DNA from 3 places in the Streptomyces sp. NPDC014801 genome. Region 3 is predicted to be linked to each of the others. Evidence: riboswitches for the same ligand, from Rfam matches in the RefSeq annotation. Region 3 holds a riboswitch; each other region holds the start of a gene.

Region 1 (5,659 bases), on a different contig from region 3:
CCTTGAAGGAGAACGGCACGGTGACGAGCCGGCCGTCGAACTCGGGGATCGCGACCTGCATCGCCGCGTCCATGGGGGACAGGGCGGCGTCGGACTCCTCCCAGGCGCTGCGCGACGAGGTCAGGCACAGTCCCTGCAGCACGGGCACGTTCAGGTCGGCGAGCGCCCCGATGTCCCAGGACTCCTCGTCGCCGCCCGCGGACGCCTGCGAGGCGTGCGTGCCGCCGGCCGCGAGCACCGTGGCGACGAGCGCGTCGGCCCGCCCGAGCAGCTCGTACAGGGCGGGGTCGGCGCCGCGCAGCGAACCGCAGTACACGGGCAGCGCGTTGGCGCCCTGCGCCTCGATCGCCTCGCACAGGGTGTCCACGAAGGCGGTGTTGCCGCTCAGCTCGTGGGCGCGGTAGAAGAGCACGCCGACCGTCGGGCGGCCCTCCTGGACCGGGTAGGAGCCGTGCACGCCGAACTCCGGCATCTTGCGCGGCTCGTCGAAGCCCTCACCGGTCAGCAGTACGGTGTCCGACAGGAACCGCGACAGCTCCAGCAGGTTCGCCGGGCCGCCCTCGACCAGGTACCGCAACGCCTCCGCGACGACGCCCGCCGGCACGCTCGACTCGGCCATCAGCTCCGCGTCCGGCACGGACTCGCCGCCCAGCAGCACGGTCGGGATCCCGGACGCCTTCAGCGCGGCGAGCCCCTCCTCCCAGGCCCGCTTGCCGCCCAGCAGCCGTACGACGGCGAGGTCCGCGCCCTCCAGCAGGCGCGGCAGCTCCCCGGCGACGTCCACCCGGGTCGGGTTGCCGATGCGGTAGTCCGCACCGGACGCCCGGGCCGCCAGCAGATCCGTGTCGGCGGTCGACAACAACAACACTGTGCTCATGCGGGCGCTCCCGGTGGAATGAAAGGCAGTCCTTGCGGCGCGCCCGACTCGATGAGCCGCCACAGCGCGTCCGTGTCCGCGTGCTGTTCGATCAGGTCGCCGAGCCGGTCGAGCTGCTCCTCGCGCAGCGCGGCGAACGAGGTGCCGGGGGCCGGCACGAAGCGGCGGCCCGCGGCGGCGGCCACCTCGCGCAGGAAGGCGCGGCGGAAGCCGTCGGACTCCAGCGAGCCGTGCCAGTGCGTGCCCCAGGTCTGGCCGACCCGGCAGCCGTCCAGGAAGGGTTCGCCCCCGCCGACGGTGGCCACGCCGTGATGGATCTCGTAGCCCTCGACGGGTTCGCCGAGGGCTTCCCCGGAGGGCCGGGTGAGGGTCTTCTCGCGGGCGAAGCGCACCCGCACGGGCAGGATGCCGAGCCCGTCGACGTGCCCGCGCCGGCTCTCCACCTCGTCCTCGATGTGCTCGCCGAGGATCTGGAAGCCGCCGCAGACGCCGAGGACCGGCCGCCCCTCGGCCGCCCTGCGGACCAGCGCGTCCGCCAGGCCGCGCTCGCGCAGCCACTCCAGCGCGCGGACCGTGCCGCGCGTCCCCGGGATCACCACCAGGTCCGCGTCGGCCAGTTCCTCCGGCCGGTCCACGAACCGCACGACCACGCCGGGTTCGGCGGCGAGCGCGTCCACGTCGGTGAAATTGGACATCAGCGGGATCGCGCAGACGGCGACCCGCAGCACGTCCTCGCCGACCGGCGGGGAGACGTTCGACTCGCGGACCGTGCCGCGCAGGGACACCCGCAGCCCGTCCTCCTCGTCGATGCCGAGCCCGTGCCGGAAGGGCAGCACGCCGTACGTCCGCCGCCCGGTGAGGCCGTGGAGCATGTCCAGGCCCGGCTCCAGCAGGGAGACGTCACCGCGGAACTTGTTCACCAGGAACCCGGCGACCAGCTCCTGGTCCTCGCGGGAGAGCAGCGCGACGGTGCCGAAGAAGGACGCGAACACGCCCCCGCGGTCGATGTCGCCGACGACGAGCACGGGCAGTCGCGCGCCCCGCGCGATGCCCATGTTCACGATGTCGGTCCGGCGCAGGTTGATCTCGGCCGGCGACCCCGCCCCCTCGCAGATCACCGCGTCATACGTGCCCCGCAACTCGGCCAGGCAGTCCAGCACCGTGCCCAGCAGCTTCTGCTGGCGTCCGCCGTGGTAGCCGCGTGCGCTCAGCTCGCCCACCGGCTTGCCCAGCAGCACCACCTGGCTGCTCTGTTCACCACCGGGCTTGAGCAGCACCGGGTTCATCAGCGCGGTCGGCTCGATCCGGCACGCCTGGGCCTGCATGGCCTGCGCCCGCCCGATCTCGGCGCCCTCCCGTGTGACGAAGGAGTTCAGCGACATGTTCTGCGCCTTGAAGGGCGCCACCTTCACGCCCTGCCGCACCAGCCACCGGCAGATCCCGGCGGTCACGACGCTCTTGCCGGCGTCGGAGGTGGTGCCGGCGACGAGGAGACCACCGTTCATTTCTTCCGCCCCTTCGCTACCAGACGCCCGGCCACTCCCACGCCGAGCGCGAGCCAGCCGACCCGGCGGGACAGCCGTACCGCCCGGTCGATGTCGGTCACGGCGACGGCGCGTCCCGTCGCCCCGTTCAGGACGGGCCGGTGCTCGACCCGGCCGCCGTAGGAGAGGGTGCCGCCGAGCCGTACGCCGAGGGCGCCCGCGAAGGAGGCCTCCACGGGCCCGGCGTTGGGGCTCGGGTGCCGGCCGGCGTCCGCCTTCCAGGCCCGCAGGGCGCCGCGCGGGTCGGGCCCCGCGGCCGCGGCGAGGGCGGCGGTCAGCCGCGCGCCCGGCCAGCCAGCGAGGTCGTCCAGGCGCGCCGAGGCCCAGCCGAAGCGCAGGTGGCGGGGCGACTTGTGACCCACCATCGCGTCCAGGGTGTTCACCGCGCGGAAGCCCAGCAGTCCCGGCACCCCGGCGAGCGCGCCCCACACCAGGGCGCCCACGACGGCGTCGGAGGTGTTCTCGGCGACGGACTCCACGACCGCCCGTGCGATGCCGTCGGCGTCCAGGGCCTGCGGGTCGCGTCCGCACAGGTGGGGCAGGCGGGCGCGGGCGGCCTCGACGTCACCGGCGTCCAGGGCCCGGCCGATGGCGCGGGCCTCGCGGGCGAGGGAGGTCCCGCCGACGACGGACCAGGTGGCGGCCGCGGTCAGCGCCACGGAGGCGGCGGGGGAGCGGCGGACGGCACGGGTGGCGGCGGCCCCGAGGGCGACGGCGCCGCCCGCGCAGACGGCGGTGTGCAGGGCGCCCCAGCCGCGGTGGTCGCGCCACAGGGCGCGTTCGACGGCGGCCGCGGCCCGTCCGAACACGGCGACCGGGTGCCCGCGCCGCGGGTCACCGAGGAGGAGGTCGCCGAGGAGGCCGGCGGCGGCGCCGTACGCGAAGACGCGTTCGGCTCGCATCGGGCTCAGCCGACCGCGGGGTCGAGCGGAGCGGGAAGGGTGGGCCTGGTCCTCGACCGGCAGCCGCGCATGGCGTCATGTCCTCACTCAGGGTGTCCGCGCCCTGGTTCGAAGGAGATCGGCGGTGAGAGTTCCTGGCTCCCGGGGTTCGCACCCCGGTGACAGTGGCGGGACCGCGCCGGACTTCCACCGGCTTCCTCTCCTGCCGCCGCAACTTGGCCCCGGCAGTCCACCACGGCTGTTCGAGGGCCGTCAACTTGCCCTTGACCTGGGGTGGAGGAGTGTGGGCAGGCCCACACGGAGGGGACCTGCCAGGTCACACGCGAACGCGGGGTGCCGGTGGGGCACCCCGCGTCCGCCGATGCGTGAGGTCAGGCGACGATCAGATGGATCCCGTACGCCACCGCCGCCGCGCACGCGGCGAAGCAGACGTACGCGCCGGTGACCGCGAGGGCGGCCGAGCCGCCCTGGGCCTGGACCCGCTCACGGCGGGAGAGGCCCATGATGCCGAGGGTGAACAGGGTCACCAGGCCGACGGTGACCGCGAGGCTGACACCGAAGACGGAGCCGAGGGCCGCCCAGTCGATCTTCATGCTGCTTCTCTTCCTTCGTTCCCGTGAGCGGCCGTCAGGCGGCCGGGGCCGGGTTCGCGGCGGGCGTGGCGGTGGCCGCCGGCTCCGCGGCCGCGGGGGCCGGGATGGTGGCCGTCAGGTCCTCGGGGGTGGCCGGGACCGAGGCCGCCGGGTCGCCCACGGCGGCCAGGCCGGCGGCCGGGGGCGGGGTCACGGCGGCGATCGCGGTGGTCACCACGCCGGCCGGCTCCTCCGTGGCGGGGTCGGCGGCGTTGACGTTGGTGTGGTCGACGACCTCGCGGCGGGAGATCCGCCAGATGGCGAAGCTGGAGGCCACCAGGAAGACGGCGACCAGCGCGGTGCCCCAGTCACCGAGGCCGGTGACGTACTCGGCGAGCGCGCCGACCAGGGCGGCGGCCGGCAGGGTCAGCGCCCAGGCGACGAACATCCGGGTCGCGGTCGACCAGCGCACCACGCCGCCCTTGCGGCCCAGGCCCGCGCCCATCACGGAGCCGGAGACGACGTGCGTGGTGGACAGCGAGAAGCCGAGGTGGGAGGAGGCGAGGATGGCGGTGGCCGCGCTGGTCTGGGCGGCGAAGCCCTGCTGCGGCTGCATGTCCGTCAGGCCCTTGCCCATGGTGCGGATGATGCGCCAGCCGCCGATGTAGGTGCCGAGCGCGATGGCCAGGCCGGCGGAGAGGATCACCCAGGTGGGAGGGTCGGAGTCGGGCGCGACGGCGCCGCCGGCGACCAGGGCCAGGGTGATGACGCCCATCGTCTTCTGCGCGTCGTTGGTGCCGTGGGCGAGGGAGACCAGGCCCGCGGAGGCGATCTGGCCGGCCCGGTAGCCCTTCTCGGCGGCCTTGCCGTCGGCCTTCTTGCCGATCGTGTACGACAGCCGCGTGGCGGCCATCGCGGCGAGCCCGGCGACGATCGGGGCGGCCACCGCGGGCAGCAGCACCTTGGTCACGAGCACGTCGCCGTGGACCGCGCCGAAGCCGGCGGAGGCGACGGTGGCGCCGATCAGACCGCCCATCAGGGCGTGGGAGGAGCTGGAGGGCAGGCCCACGAGCCAGGTCAGCAGGTTCCAGAGGATCGCGCCGACCAGGGCGGCGAAGATGACCTCGGGACGGATGCCGCTCTCGTCGACGAGACCCTTGGAGATCGTGTTGGCGACCTCCACGGAGAGGAAGGCGCCCACAAGGTTGAGGGCGGCGGACATGGCCACGGCGATCTTGGGCCGCAGCGCGCCGGTCGAGATGGTGGTGGCCATCGCGTTGGCGGTGTCGTGGAAACCGTTCGTGAAATCGAACGCGAGTGCGGTGACGACCACAATCGCGAGGATCAGCGAGAAGCTTTCCATTTACCCAGGCATTCGTTCGAAGTCATTGGCGAGCCGAACGTAGGTAACCCGGGTGAACGGAAGGTGAACTGGGCCGGGCGTCCCGATGTCGGAAAGAGGGGGGTGCCGCTCCGCTCGCCGCCGACGGCCCGTACGGCACACGGGCCCCGCGGCTCGCGCCGCTCGTTCCGGTGGCCCGGGGCGGCGTGGATGAGATTCCGGTCACTGCGCCGGGGGACATGCCCGGGCGGGGCGCCCCTGGCAGGATCGCGGCATGTCGGCGAAGCAGCGGTGGACGGCGGGGGACGGGCCGGGGGCCCGCGCGGAGGGCGGGAGCGGGACGGGACCGGAGCCGGTCGTTCCCGGTGGTGAGGACGAAGCGGCGGCCTGGGCGGAGCTGGTCGCGACGGCGCGCCGGACCG
Region 2 (5,659 bases), on a different contig from region 3:
TTATACGGACGAGGGGTTCCGTTCCTGCTACACCTGACCTAGATTTCCTGCGCATTGCACAGGTGATCAGTGAGGGGACGGAGCCGCGCGATGTCGAATGCGCCAGATGTGTCCAGACCGGCGGTGGTGACGCCCGTGCGCGTCGTCATCGCCCTCTGCCTTGTCGCGCCCTTCGTGGCGATGCTGTGGGTCGGTAGTTACGCCAAGGTGGACCCGGCCTTCATCGGGATCCCGTTCTTCTACTGGTACCAGATGCTGTGGGTGCTCATCTCCACGGCACTGACGATGATCGCTTACAAGCTGTGGCAGCGTGACCAGCGCGCCCGCGCGTCCCAGAAGGGCGGTGCGGACAAGTGAAGGACGGCGTGAACGGCGTCGCACTCGGCGTCTTCATCTTCTTCTTCCTGCTCGTGACCGTCATGGGCTTCCTGGCGGCCCGCTGGCGCAAGGCCGAGAACGAGCACAGCCTCGACGAATGGGGCCTGGGCGGACGGTCGTTCGGCACCTGGATCACGTGGTTCCTGCTCGGCGGCGACCTGTACACGGCGTACACCTTCGTCGCGGTGCCGGCGGCGATCTACGCGGCGGGCGCGTCCGGCTTCTTCGCGGTGCCGTACACGATCCTCGTCTACCCGCTGATCTTCACCTTCCTGCCCCGGCTGTGGTCGGTGTCGCACAAGCACGGGTATGTGACGACGTCGGACTTCGTGCGCGGCCGCTTCGGGTCCAAGGGACTGTCGCTGGCCGTGGCCGTCACCGGCATCCTGGCGACGATGCCGTACATCGCGCTCCAGCTCGTCGGCATCCAGGCCGTGCTGGACGTGATGGGCGTCGGCGGCGGCGAGAACACCAACTGGTTCGTCAAGGACCTGCCGCTGCTGATCGCGTTCGGCGTGCTGGCGGCGTACACGTACTCGTCGGGTCTGCGGGCCCCCGCGCTGATCGCGTTCGTGAAGGACGCGCTGATCTACCTCGTCATCGCGGTGGCGATCATCTACATCCCGATCAAGCTGGGCGGTTTCGACGACATCTTCGCCAAGGCGGGCGACGCGTTCAGCCAGGTCAACCCGACCACGGGCAAGCCGCGGGGCGCGCTGGCCTCGGGCGAGGCACAGCAGTGGACCTACGCCACGCTGGCGCTGGGCTCCGCGCTCGCGCTGTTCATGTACCCGCACTCGATCACCGCGACGCTCTCCTCCAAGAGCCGTGAGGTGATCCGCCGCAACACCACGATCCTGCCGCTGTACTCGCTGATGCTGGGCCTGCTCGCGCTGCTCGGCTTCATGGCGATCGCGGCCGGGATCAAGGTGCAGAACGGCCAGCTGGCCATCCCGCAGCTGTTCGAGACCATGTTCCCGGACTGGTTCGCGGGCATCGCCTTCGCGGCGATCGGCATCGGGGCGCTGGTCCCGGCGGCGATCATGTCGATCGCGGCGGCGAACCTGTTCACGCGCAACATCTACAAGGACTTCATCAAGCCGGACGCGACGCCCGAGCAGGAGACCAAGGTCTCCAAGCTGGTGTCCCTGCTGGTGAAGGTCGGCGCGCTGGTCTTCGTCCTGACCATGGACAAGACGGTCGCCATCAACTTCCAGCTGCTCGGCGGCATCTGGATCCTGCAGACCTTCCCGGCCCTGGTGGGCGGCCTGTTCACGCGGTGGTTCCACCGCTGGGCGCTGCTGGCGGGCTGGGCGGTCGGCATGGTCTACGGCACGCTGGTGGCCTACGGCGTGCCCTCGCCGACCAACCCGAGCCAGAAGCACTTCGGCGGCTCCGCCAAGGAGATCCCCGGCATCGGCGAGATCGGCTACATCGGCCTGACGGCGTTCGTCCTCAACGTGGTCGTGACGGTCGTGCTGACCTTCGTCCTGAAGGCCCTGAAGGCGCCCGAGGGCACGGACGAGACCCGGCCGGAGGACTACACGGCCGACGCCGGCGACCCGGGCGTCCAGGTCGAGTTGCCGCCGGCCACGGCGGGCGCCGGTCACTGACCGGTCCGCGCACCCGCGCTCCGGTCACCGTCCGGTCCGCGCACACGGGCCGCCGGGAAATCCGGCGGCCCGTTGTCGTACCCGTGCGGCACACTCACCCCATGGACATCCGGATCCGCCCGGCCGACCCCGCCGAGTACGCCGTGCTCGGGGAGATCACCGCCCGGGCCTATCTCCACGACGGGCTGCTCGACTTCGGCGAGAGCGACACCTACCTCGACGAGCTGCGCGACGTCGCCCGGCGCGCCGCCGCGGCCCAGGTGCTGGTCGCCGCCGACGACAGCGGCACGGTCCTCGGCGGCGTCACCTTCGTCCCGGCCGGCGGCCCCATGGCCGACATCGCCCGCCCCGGCGAGGCCGAGATACGGATGCTCGCGGTGGCCCACGAGGCGCGCGGCCGGGGCACCGGCGAGGCGCTGGTGCGGGCCTGCGTCGAGCGCGCCCGGGCGGTCGAGGGCTGCACGGCCATCGTGCTGTCGACCCAGCGGACCATGCGCGCCGCCCACCGCATCTACGAACGCCTGGGCTTCGTCCGCACGCCCGAGCGGGACTGGAACCCCCTGCCCGAGCTGGACGACATCATGCTGCTCACCTACGAGCTGACGCTGTGACACCACCGGGACACAACATCTGGGGGTGACGCGACAGCCCGGCACTAGATGTATGCTCATGCTCGCTGTCGCCGCAGGGGAATCCGGTGCGAATCCGGAACTGTCCCGCAACGGTGTACTTGTGCATGTCCGTTCCCCGGCCCCGCCCGGAAACGCCGTGCCCAGGAGTCAGTCCGAGGACCTGCCGACAGTGCACCCGGCCACCCGGCCGGTGTGCCCTGACGTCCGGGCCTCGCGGAATGGGCCGGTGGACGCGGCGCCCCGTGCGCTCGTGTGCTGCCCCCTGCCCTCGCCGAGGCCCCGTGCCGAGCGAGGGAGAGCCCCACGTGACCATCGCGCCCGCCGATCCGGCTTCAGCCGGCGCATCGCTCACCGACGGTCCCGGTGCCGCGCTGCTGCGGACCCTGACCGAGCTGACCGCCGACCTCCCCGACACCGACCCCGGCCGGGTCGCCGCCGCGGCGCTGCGCGGCCGGTCGGCGCACGCCGACGAGGCGGAACTGCGGGAACTGGCCACCGAGGCCGCCGCCGGACTCATCTCCGAGGACCCGGCCTACTCCCGGCTCGCCGCCCGCCTGCTCACCCTCGCCATCCGCGCGGAAGCCGCCTCGCAGGGCGTGACGTCCTTCACCGACTCCGTGGCCGTGGGCCACCGCGAGGGTCTCATCGCCGACCGGACCGCCGACTTCGTGCGCCTGCACGCCGGGCGGCTCGACGCGCTGATCGACACCGGCGCCGACGACCGCTTCGGCTACTTCGGCCTGCGCACGCTGTACAGCCGCTACCTCCTGCGGCACCCGATCACCCGCAAGGTCGTCGAGACGCCCCAGCACTTCCTGCTGCGGGTGGCGAGCGGGCTGGCCGAGGACGACACGGCCCGGGCGGTCGACGAAGTCGCCGCGCTCTACGGGCTCATGAGCCGCCTGGACTACCTGCCCTCCTCCCCCACCCTGTTCAACTCCGGCACCCGGCACCCGCAGATGTCGTCCTGCTATCTCCTGGACTCCCCGCGGGACGAACTGGACTCCCTCTACGAGCGCTACCACCAGGTCGCCCGGCTCTCCAAGCACGCCGGCGGCATCGGGCTGTCGTTCTCCCGCATCCGCAGCCGCGGTTCGCTGATCCGGGGCACCAACGGGCACTCCAACGGCATCGTGCCGTTCCTGAAGACCCTGGACGCCTCCGTCGCCGCCGTGAACCAGGGCGGGCGGCGCAAGGGCGCGGCCGCGGTGTACCTGGAGACCTGGCACTCGGACATCGAGGAGTTCCTGGAGCTGCGGGACAACACCGGTGAGGACGCCCGCCGCACCCACAACCTGAACCTCGCGCACTGGATCCCGGACGAGTTCATGCGCCGGGTGAACGCCGACGAGATGTGGTCGCTGTTCTCCCCGGCCGACGTGCCGGAGCTGGTCGACCTGTGGGGCGAGGAGTTCGACGCCGCCTACCGCAAGGCGGAGCAGGCGGGCCTGGCGCGGAAGACGATCCCGGCGCGCGAGCTGTACGGCCGGATGATGCGCACCCTCGCGCAGACCGGCAACGGCTGGATGACCTTCAAGGACGCCGCCAACCGCACCGCCAACCAGACCGCGCTCCCGGGCCACGTCGTGCACTCCTCCAACCTGTGCACGGAGATCCTGGAGGTCACCGACGACGGCGAGACGGCGGTGTGCAACCTGGGGTCGGTGAACCTCGGCGCCTTCGTCGACGCGGCGGCCGGCGACATCGACTGGGCGCGGCTGGACGGCGCCGTCCGCACCGCGGTCACCTTCCTCGACCGGGTCGTCGACATCAACTTCTACCCGACCGAGCAGGCGGGCCGCTCCAACGCCCAGTGGCGCCCGGTGGGCCTGGGCGCGATGGGGCTGCAGGACGTCTTCTTCAAGCTGCGCCTGCCGTTCGACTCCCCCGAGGCGAAGGCGCTGTCCACCCGGATCGCCGAGCGGATCATGCTCGCCGCGTACGAGGCCTCCGCCGACCTCGCCGAGCGCAACGGCCCGCTGCCGGCCTGGGAGAAGACCCGCACCGCGCGGGGGGTGCTGCACCCCGACCACTACGACGTGGAGCTCACCTGGCCGGAGCGCTGGGAGGCGCTGCGCCGCCGTATCGCCACCACGGGGATGCGCAACTCCCTGCTCCTCGCGATCGCGCCGACCGCCACCATCGCGTCCATCGCGGGCGTGTACGAGTGCATCGAGCCGCAGGTGTCGAACCTGTTCAAGCGCGAGACGCTGTCCGGTGAGTTCCTCCAGGTCAACTCCTACCTGGTGCAGGACCTCAAGGACCTGGGGGTCTGGGACGCCCGCACCCGGGAGGCCCTGCGGGACAGCAACGGCTCGGTGCAGGACTTCGCCTGGATCCCCGAAGAGGTGCGGCGGCTGTACCGCACCGCGTGGGAGATCCCGCAGCGCGGCCTGATCGACATGGCGGCGGCCCGGACCCCGTTCCTGGACCAGGCGCAGTCCCTGAACCTCTTCATGGAGACGCCGACCATCGGCAAGCTCTCCTCGATGTACGCCTACGCCTGGAAGTCCGGGCTGAAGACGACGTACTACCTCCGCTCGCGCCCCGCGACGCGCATCGCCCGCGCCGCCCAGGCGCAGGCCACCGTCCCCGTGCAGCAGGCGACCTCCGAAGAGGCCGTCGCCTGCTCCCTGGAAAACCCCGAGTCCTGCGAGGCCTGCCAGTGACGACCGCCCGCCCCCAGAACCTGCTCGACCCCGGCTTCGAGCTCACCCTGCGCCCCATGCGCTACCCCGACTTCTACGAGCGCTACCGGGACGCCATCAAGAACACCTGGACCGTGGAGGAGGTCGACCTCCACTCCGACGTCGCCGACCTGGCGAAGCTGACACCGGCGGAGCAGCACCTCATCGGCCGGCTGGTGGCCTTCTTCGCGACGGGCGACTCGATCGTGGCGAACAACCTGGTGCTGACGCTGTACAAGCACATCAACTCGCCCGAGGCGCGCCTGTATCTGTCGCGGCAGCTGTTCGAGGAGGCCGTGCACGTCCAGTTCTATCTGACGCTGCTGGACACCTATCTGCCCGACCCGGA
Region 3 (5,659 bases):
CTACGTCGGCGCGGACGGGGCGAGGCACCGGCCGGTGATGGTGCACCGCAGTGTCATCGGCAGCGTGGAACGCGTGGTGGCGCACCTGCTGGAGCAGCACGGCGGCGCCTTCCCGGTCTGGCTGGCGCCCGTGCAGCTCGTCGTGCTGCCGGTGGCGGCGGCGCAGGAGGAGCGGGCCTGGGAGGTGCTGGCCCAGGCGCGGGCGGCCGGGGTGCGGGCCGAGGTCGCCGCCGTCGAGGAGGGCACCCTGGGGGCGCGGATCAGGGCGGCCCGTCTCGTGCCGTACCAGGCGGTGATCGGCCCCCGTGAGGCCGTCGGCGGCCACCTCTCGGTCCGCCTCCGCGACGGCCGCCGCCCGTCCCCCGTGCCCTTGCCGGTCCTCCTGGACCAGGCCCTCGCGGCGACCCGGTCCCGCGGCGCGGCCCTGTGGGACTGAGGACGCGGGCGGCGAGCCCGGTCGCCTGAGGCACGGCGAGCCCGGCGGCCGGGGGTACGGCGGGCTGGGCGGCCGGTCGTGCGGCGGCGCCCGGCGGCCGGGAGGGTACGGCGCGCTGGGCGGCCGGGGGTACGGCGGGCTCGGCGGCCGGGCGGGGGTGGCGTGCCGGGCCGAGAGGGCCCGTGCGGGTGGCGGAGCCGGGTTCGTGGGGGCGGGCGCCTATCGTCGGAGGGGACGGAAGGAGTTCTGGTGGACGGTCAGCCCATTCCTGTGATCATCGACTGCGACACCGGCGTCGACGACGCGCTCGCCCTGCTGTTCGCCGTACGCCATCCCGGCCTGGACCTGCGCGCGGTGACCTGTGTCGCGGGGAACACCGACGTGGACGGGGTCGTCCGCAACACGCTGACCGTGCTGGAGCAGGCGGGGGCGCCGGACATCCCCGTGGCGCGGGGCGCCGAGCGGCCGCTGATCGAGCCGGCGCGATCCGCGCGGCACGTGCACGGCAGCGACGGCATGGGCGACCTGGGGCTGCCCGCACCCACCCGCCGTCCCGCCGACGTGGACGCCGTGACGCTGCTGCGCCGCGAGATCCTCGCCAGCCCCCGCCCGGTCACCCTCGTGCCGACCGCGCCGCTGACGAACATCGCGCTGCTGCTGCGCACCCACCCGGAGGTGACCCGCAACATCGAGCGGATCGTCTTCATGGGCGGCGCGGTCACCACCGGCAACGCCACTCCCGTCGCCGAGTTCAACGTCTGGCACGACCCGGAGGCCGCGGCGATCCTGCTGAGCGCCGGCGTGCCGATCACCATGTACGGCCTGGACGTGTTCATGCGGGTCGTGGTGCCGGCCACGGACGTGCACCGGATGCGCGGGAGCGGCGAGCCCGGCACCCGGCTGGCCGGAGAGCTGCTGGCCCACCGGCCGACCACGCAGGGCGGCGCCCCGGAGGCCGAGGAGGCCGGCGGGCTCGGCGACGCGGGCGCGGTGTGCGCGGTCGCCGACCCGGCCGGGCTGACGACCCGTCCCCTGCCGGTGGAGGTGTCGCTGGCCCCCGGGCCGGGCCGCGGACAGACCATCGTCGACCGGCGCCCCCGGCCGGGCGAGTCCGAGATCCACGAGGGCGCCCGTGAACAGCCGCTGGTCGACGTCGCGTTGGAGGTCGACGTCGACCGCTACGTGAAGCTGTACCTGGACACGGTGGAGCGCTGAGGGACTCTCCCGACACCCCCTAGTCGGCGGCGGTGGTGGCGGAGGGCGGGGACCAGCGCTCCTCCACCTTGGCGATCCGCCAGTAGCCGATCGCCACCGCCCACACCAGCACGAACAGGGCGACGATGAGGTAGCCGACGCTGTCCAGTTCGATCCCGGCGATCCAGCCGGTGACGTCGTCGTGCAGGTCGAACTTGTCGTGCAGCACGCCGACCAGCTCGATCGTGCCGATGACGAACGCGACGGCGATGGACAGGCCGGTGATGGCGAGGTTGTAGAACACCTTGCGCACCGGGTTGGAGAACGCCCACTGGTAGGCGAAGTTCATGAACGTGCCGTCCAGGGTGTCGAACAGGCACATGCCCGCCGTGAACAGCAGCGGCAGGCACAGGATCGCGTACCAGGGCAGTCCGGCCGCCGCGCCCGAGCCGGCCATCACCATCAGCGTGACCTCGGTGGCGGTCTCGAAGCCGAGGCCGAACAGGAAGCCCAGCGGGTACATCTGGCCCGGCCGGGAGATGGAGCGGGTGAGCCGGCCGAGGAAGCGGTTCATGAAACCGCGCGAGTCCAGGTGGCGTTCGAGCTCGGTCTCGTCGTACGTGCCGGCCCGCATCGAACGGAACACCTTCAGGATGCCGGCCAGGGCGACCAGGTTGAGCGCGGCGATGAGGTAGAGGAAGCCGCCGGCGATGGTCGTGCCGAGGAAGCCGAGCACCTGGTGGGTGGTGGACCCCTCATTGGTGACCCGGTCGGCGAGCTGGGTGCCCGCCGCGATCATCACGGCGAGGGCGACGACCACGCTGGAGTGCCCGAGCGCGAACCAGAAGCCCACGGACACCGGCCGCTTGCCGTCGGCCATGAGCTTGCGGGTGGTGTTGTCGATGGCGGCGATGTGGTCGGCGTCGAAGGCGTGCCGCACCCCGAGGGTGTAGGCGGTGACGCCGAGTCCGATGCCGAAGGCCTTGGAGCCGACCTCGTAGTGGCCGGGTACGACGAGCAGGAAGAGGATCCCGAACGCGACGACGTGCAGTGCCGCGATGACGGCCATCAGGCCGGCCGTTTTCAGGGTGTCCTCGCGGCGCCAGGCGAACTGGGCCTTGGCGGTCGTCGGGGCAGGGTCGGGCAGGGTCATCCGGTCACGCTCCAGCACCTCGTGGATCACTTCGTGAGCTGCCGTGGCCGGTCTCCTGGCTGACGGGTCGTGCGTCCGTCGTCCCTGCCTTCCCGGTCGTACGACCAGTGGCCCGGCACACGGCCGGACGGGACGTGAACTCCCCGATCACAGTGGCGAGGGCCGCGTCGGTTCCACACCGACTTCCCGAACACCACGGCCCGCCCACGGTAGGGGTCCGGGACCTCTTCTGCATAGCTGCACAGCTGAGCAGGTATCCAAGATCACAGAGGAGAGGGGGCGCGGGTCACGTCCGGGGTGGTTGTGGGAGTACCCCTGGGGGAGGGGGGCGGGGCACCTTCGGGGGTGCCCCTGGGGGTTTGCGACCGGGCCTCCTGCCCGGGTCCGGGTCATCTCCTGAGGCCTGCTGCCCGGGTCCGGGTCGCCTCCCGGGGCCCGGTCCGCCTTCCGGTGCCTACGGGCGGGGCGGACGAGGTGGGGGCCGCGCGCCGGGCCCGCGCGCCGGGGGTCGGGGTCGGGGCGGGAGAATGCCGGCATGCACCTCGTGCCCCCCGACCGCGCCGACCGCCGGACCATCGACGGCCACCGCGTCTGTGACGCCATCGCCGCCATCGGCGACGCCGCTCACGTGCGTGCCTGGGCCGACCGCTTCTCCCTGCTGGCCGACCCCAACCGGCTCGCCCTCCTGCTCGCCCTGCACCGCACCGGCCCGCTCGCCGTGTCCGACCTGGCGATCGCGACCGGGATGAACGACCCGGCCGTCTCGCAGGCCCTGCGGCTGCTGCGGGCGGCCGGCACCGTGGCGGGGGAGAAGGAGGGCCGGATCGTCCGCTACCGGGTGGTCGACGAGGACGTACGGGCGCTGCTCGCGCAGTGTGCCGCCGACACGAGCTGACGGCCTCCGGCGGCCCGGTCGGCGGCGGCGTCGGCCGGGCCGCCGGAGGTCGGCGCGCTAGCGCACCGTCGGGCTCGGCGCCGGGTCGCCGGGCAGGGCGACGGGTGTGGACGTCGCGTTCGGCGGCGGGGGCAGCACCACCTGCGGCTGGCCCGCGGCCGGGGGTGGCGGCGTGACGTCGGTCGAGGGCAGCTTCGGCGGGGCGGTCTGCTGGAAGAGGGCCTGGTCGAAGTTGACCAGACCGGTCTTCTCCATGACCGTGATGTGGTCCAGCACGGTGTCGTTCGCCTGGTCGGCGAGCGCGCGCACCAGCGTGTTCTTCGTCGTGGAGCGGACCTTCGCGATCGTGTTGAAGATCGAGCCGTGGGTGATGCGCAGGATGTTGGCGAAGTCGGAGTCGAACTGCCGGCCGGTGTCCGCGTTGAGGGTGGCGATGAAGCCCTGCTGCTGGGGGCTGGCCAGGTTGGGCAGTGTGATGTTCAGCATCGGCGCGATACGGCGGCACGTGATGTCCAGCGCCGCGTGCCCGTCGATCAGGTGCCGCCCGGCGGTGAGGACCGCCTTGTCGGTGCTCTTCTTCAACGCCATCTGGCCCACGGGATACTCCCACAGGCCGGCCGCGCGCACCTTCACCACGAAGTCGCGGTCGCCCTCGGTGAGCGGCCCCCACTGGGTGTTCGCGATCACCCGCGAGGTGTCGCTGGACACCGTCTGCACGCCCAGCATGGCGGGATAGGCGAGCGCCACGAGGGTCAGGCCGAGGGCGCCGCCCACGAAGAGGGTTCCCGTCGCGTTCCGCGAGAGTCGCACCATGCCTCCTGTCGGTGTCCGGTCGCAGGGACGTACGGACAGGAGTACGCAGGGACGGCGGGTTGTGTTCGGAGCGGCCGGAAAAATCTTCCCCGACCGCGACCTGCTCACGACGGATGCAGGAAAATGGGGTGAACCAGGTGAACCAGGCGTATCCCCGCAGCTGCGGCACCCGAGGAGGGAGAGCCCGATGGCGCGTCCGGTGGGAATCGATCTCGGCACCACGAACTCGGTGGTCTCGGTCCTGGAGGGCGGTGAGCCCACCGTCATCACCAACACGGAGGGCGCCCGCACCACCCCGTCCGTCGTCGCCTTCGCCAAGAACGGCGAGGTGCTGGTCGGCGAGGTGGCCAAACGGCAGGCCGTGACCAACGTGGAGCGCACGGCGCGGTCCGTCAAGCGGCACGTGGGCGATCACGGCTGGCGGTTCCCGGAACAGGGGGACGTCGACGGCAAGCGGTACACCGCGCAGGAGATCTCCGCGCGGGTGCTGCAGAAGCTCAAGCGGGACGCGGAGGCCTACCTCGGGGAGGACGTCACCGACGCCGTGATCACCGTGCCGGCGTACTTCGACGACTCCCAGCGCCAGGCGACCAAGGAGGCCGGGGAGATCGCCGGCCTGAACGTCCTCAGGATCATCAACGAGCCGACGGCCGCCGCGCTCGCGTACGGGCTGGACAAGGAGAACGACCAGACGGTGCTCGTCTTCGACCTCGGCGGCGGCACCTTCGACGTGTCGCTGCTGGAGATGGGCGACGGCGTCATCGAGGTCAAGGCCACCAACGGGGACACGCACCTCGGCGGTGACGACTGGGACCAGCGGATCGTCGACCATCTCGTCACCACCTTCAAGAACCACTACGGCGTGGACCTCGGCAAGGACAAGATGGCCGTGCAGCGGCTGAGGGAGGCCGCGGAGAAGGCGAAGATGGAGCTGTCGTCGTCGACCGAGACCACCATCAACCTGCCCTACGTCACCGCCTCCGCCGAGGGGCCGCTGCATCTGGACGAGAAGCTGACGCGGGCGCAGTTCCAGCAGCTGACGGCGGATCTGCTGGAGCGCTGCCGGAGGCCGTTCCAGAACGCGGTGCGGGACGCGGGGATCTCCGTCAAGGACATCGACCACGTGGTGCTGGTCGGCGGATCGACCCGGATGCCGGCCGTCACGGAG

Evidence for each region. Region 3 has a riboswitch for cobalamin ahead of ACF1AL_RS23300 (HoxN/HupN/NixA family nickel/cobalt transporter). Riboswitches for the same ligand answer to the same signal wherever they lie in the genome.
Region 1: linked by a shared signal. The riboswitch ahead of ACF1AL_RS12040 (cobalamin biosynthesis protein) and the one ahead of ACF1AL_RS23300 (HoxN/HupN/NixA family nickel/cobalt transporter) in region 3 are both predicted to bind cobalamin.
Region 2: linked by a shared signal. The riboswitch ahead of ACF1AL_RS25170 (ribonucleoside-diphosphate reductase subunit alpha) and the one ahead of ACF1AL_RS23300 (HoxN/HupN/NixA family nickel/cobalt transporter) in region 3 are both predicted to bind cobalamin.

What each region holds. Positions count from the first base shown of each region.
Region 1 covers NZ_JBIBXG010000004.1:578,290-583,948, forward strand. Annotated here, with positions in the region: gene cobN (cobaltochelatase subunit CobN) at 1-877, opposite strand, end outside; gene ACF1AL_RS12035 (cobyric acid synthase) at 874-2,382, opposite strand; gene ACF1AL_RS12040 (cobalamin biosynthesis protein) at 2,379-3,323, opposite strand; cobalamin riboswitch at 3,429-3,564, opposite strand; gene ACF1AL_RS12045 (hypothetical protein) at 3,695-3,916, opposite strand; gene ACF1AL_RS12050 (inorganic phosphate transporter) at 3,951-5,258, opposite strand; gene ACF1AL_RS12055 (class II aldolase/adducin family protein) at 5,512-5,659, shown strand, end outside.
Region 2 covers NZ_JBIBXG010000010.1:291,509-297,167, reverse strand. Annotated here, with positions in the region: gene ACF1AL_RS25185 (DUF3311 domain-containing protein) at 91-357, shown strand; gene mctP (monocarboxylate uptake permease MctP) at 354-1,991, shown strand; gene ACF1AL_RS25175 (GNAT family N-acetyltransferase) at 2,093-2,602, shown strand; cobalamin riboswitch at 2,648-2,806, shown strand; gene ACF1AL_RS25170 (ribonucleoside-diphosphate reductase subunit alpha) at 2,929-5,292, shown strand; gene ACF1AL_RS25165 (ribonucleotide-diphosphate reductase subunit beta) at 5,349-5,659, shown strand, end outside.
Region 3 covers NZ_JBIBXG010000009.1:311,883-317,541, reverse strand. Annotated here, with positions in the region: gene thrS (threonine--tRNA ligase) at 1-436, shown strand, start outside; gene ACF1AL_RS23305 (nucleoside hydrolase) at 686-1,651, shown strand; gene ACF1AL_RS23300 (HoxN/HupN/NixA family nickel/cobalt transporter) at 1,671-2,783, opposite strand; cobalamin riboswitch at 2,811-2,996, opposite strand; gene ACF1AL_RS23295 (ArsR/SmtB family transcription factor) at 3,319-3,678, shown strand; gene ACF1AL_RS23290 (DUF4142 domain-containing protein) at 3,736-4,452, opposite strand; gene dnaK (molecular chaperone DnaK) at 4,679-5,659, shown strand, end outside.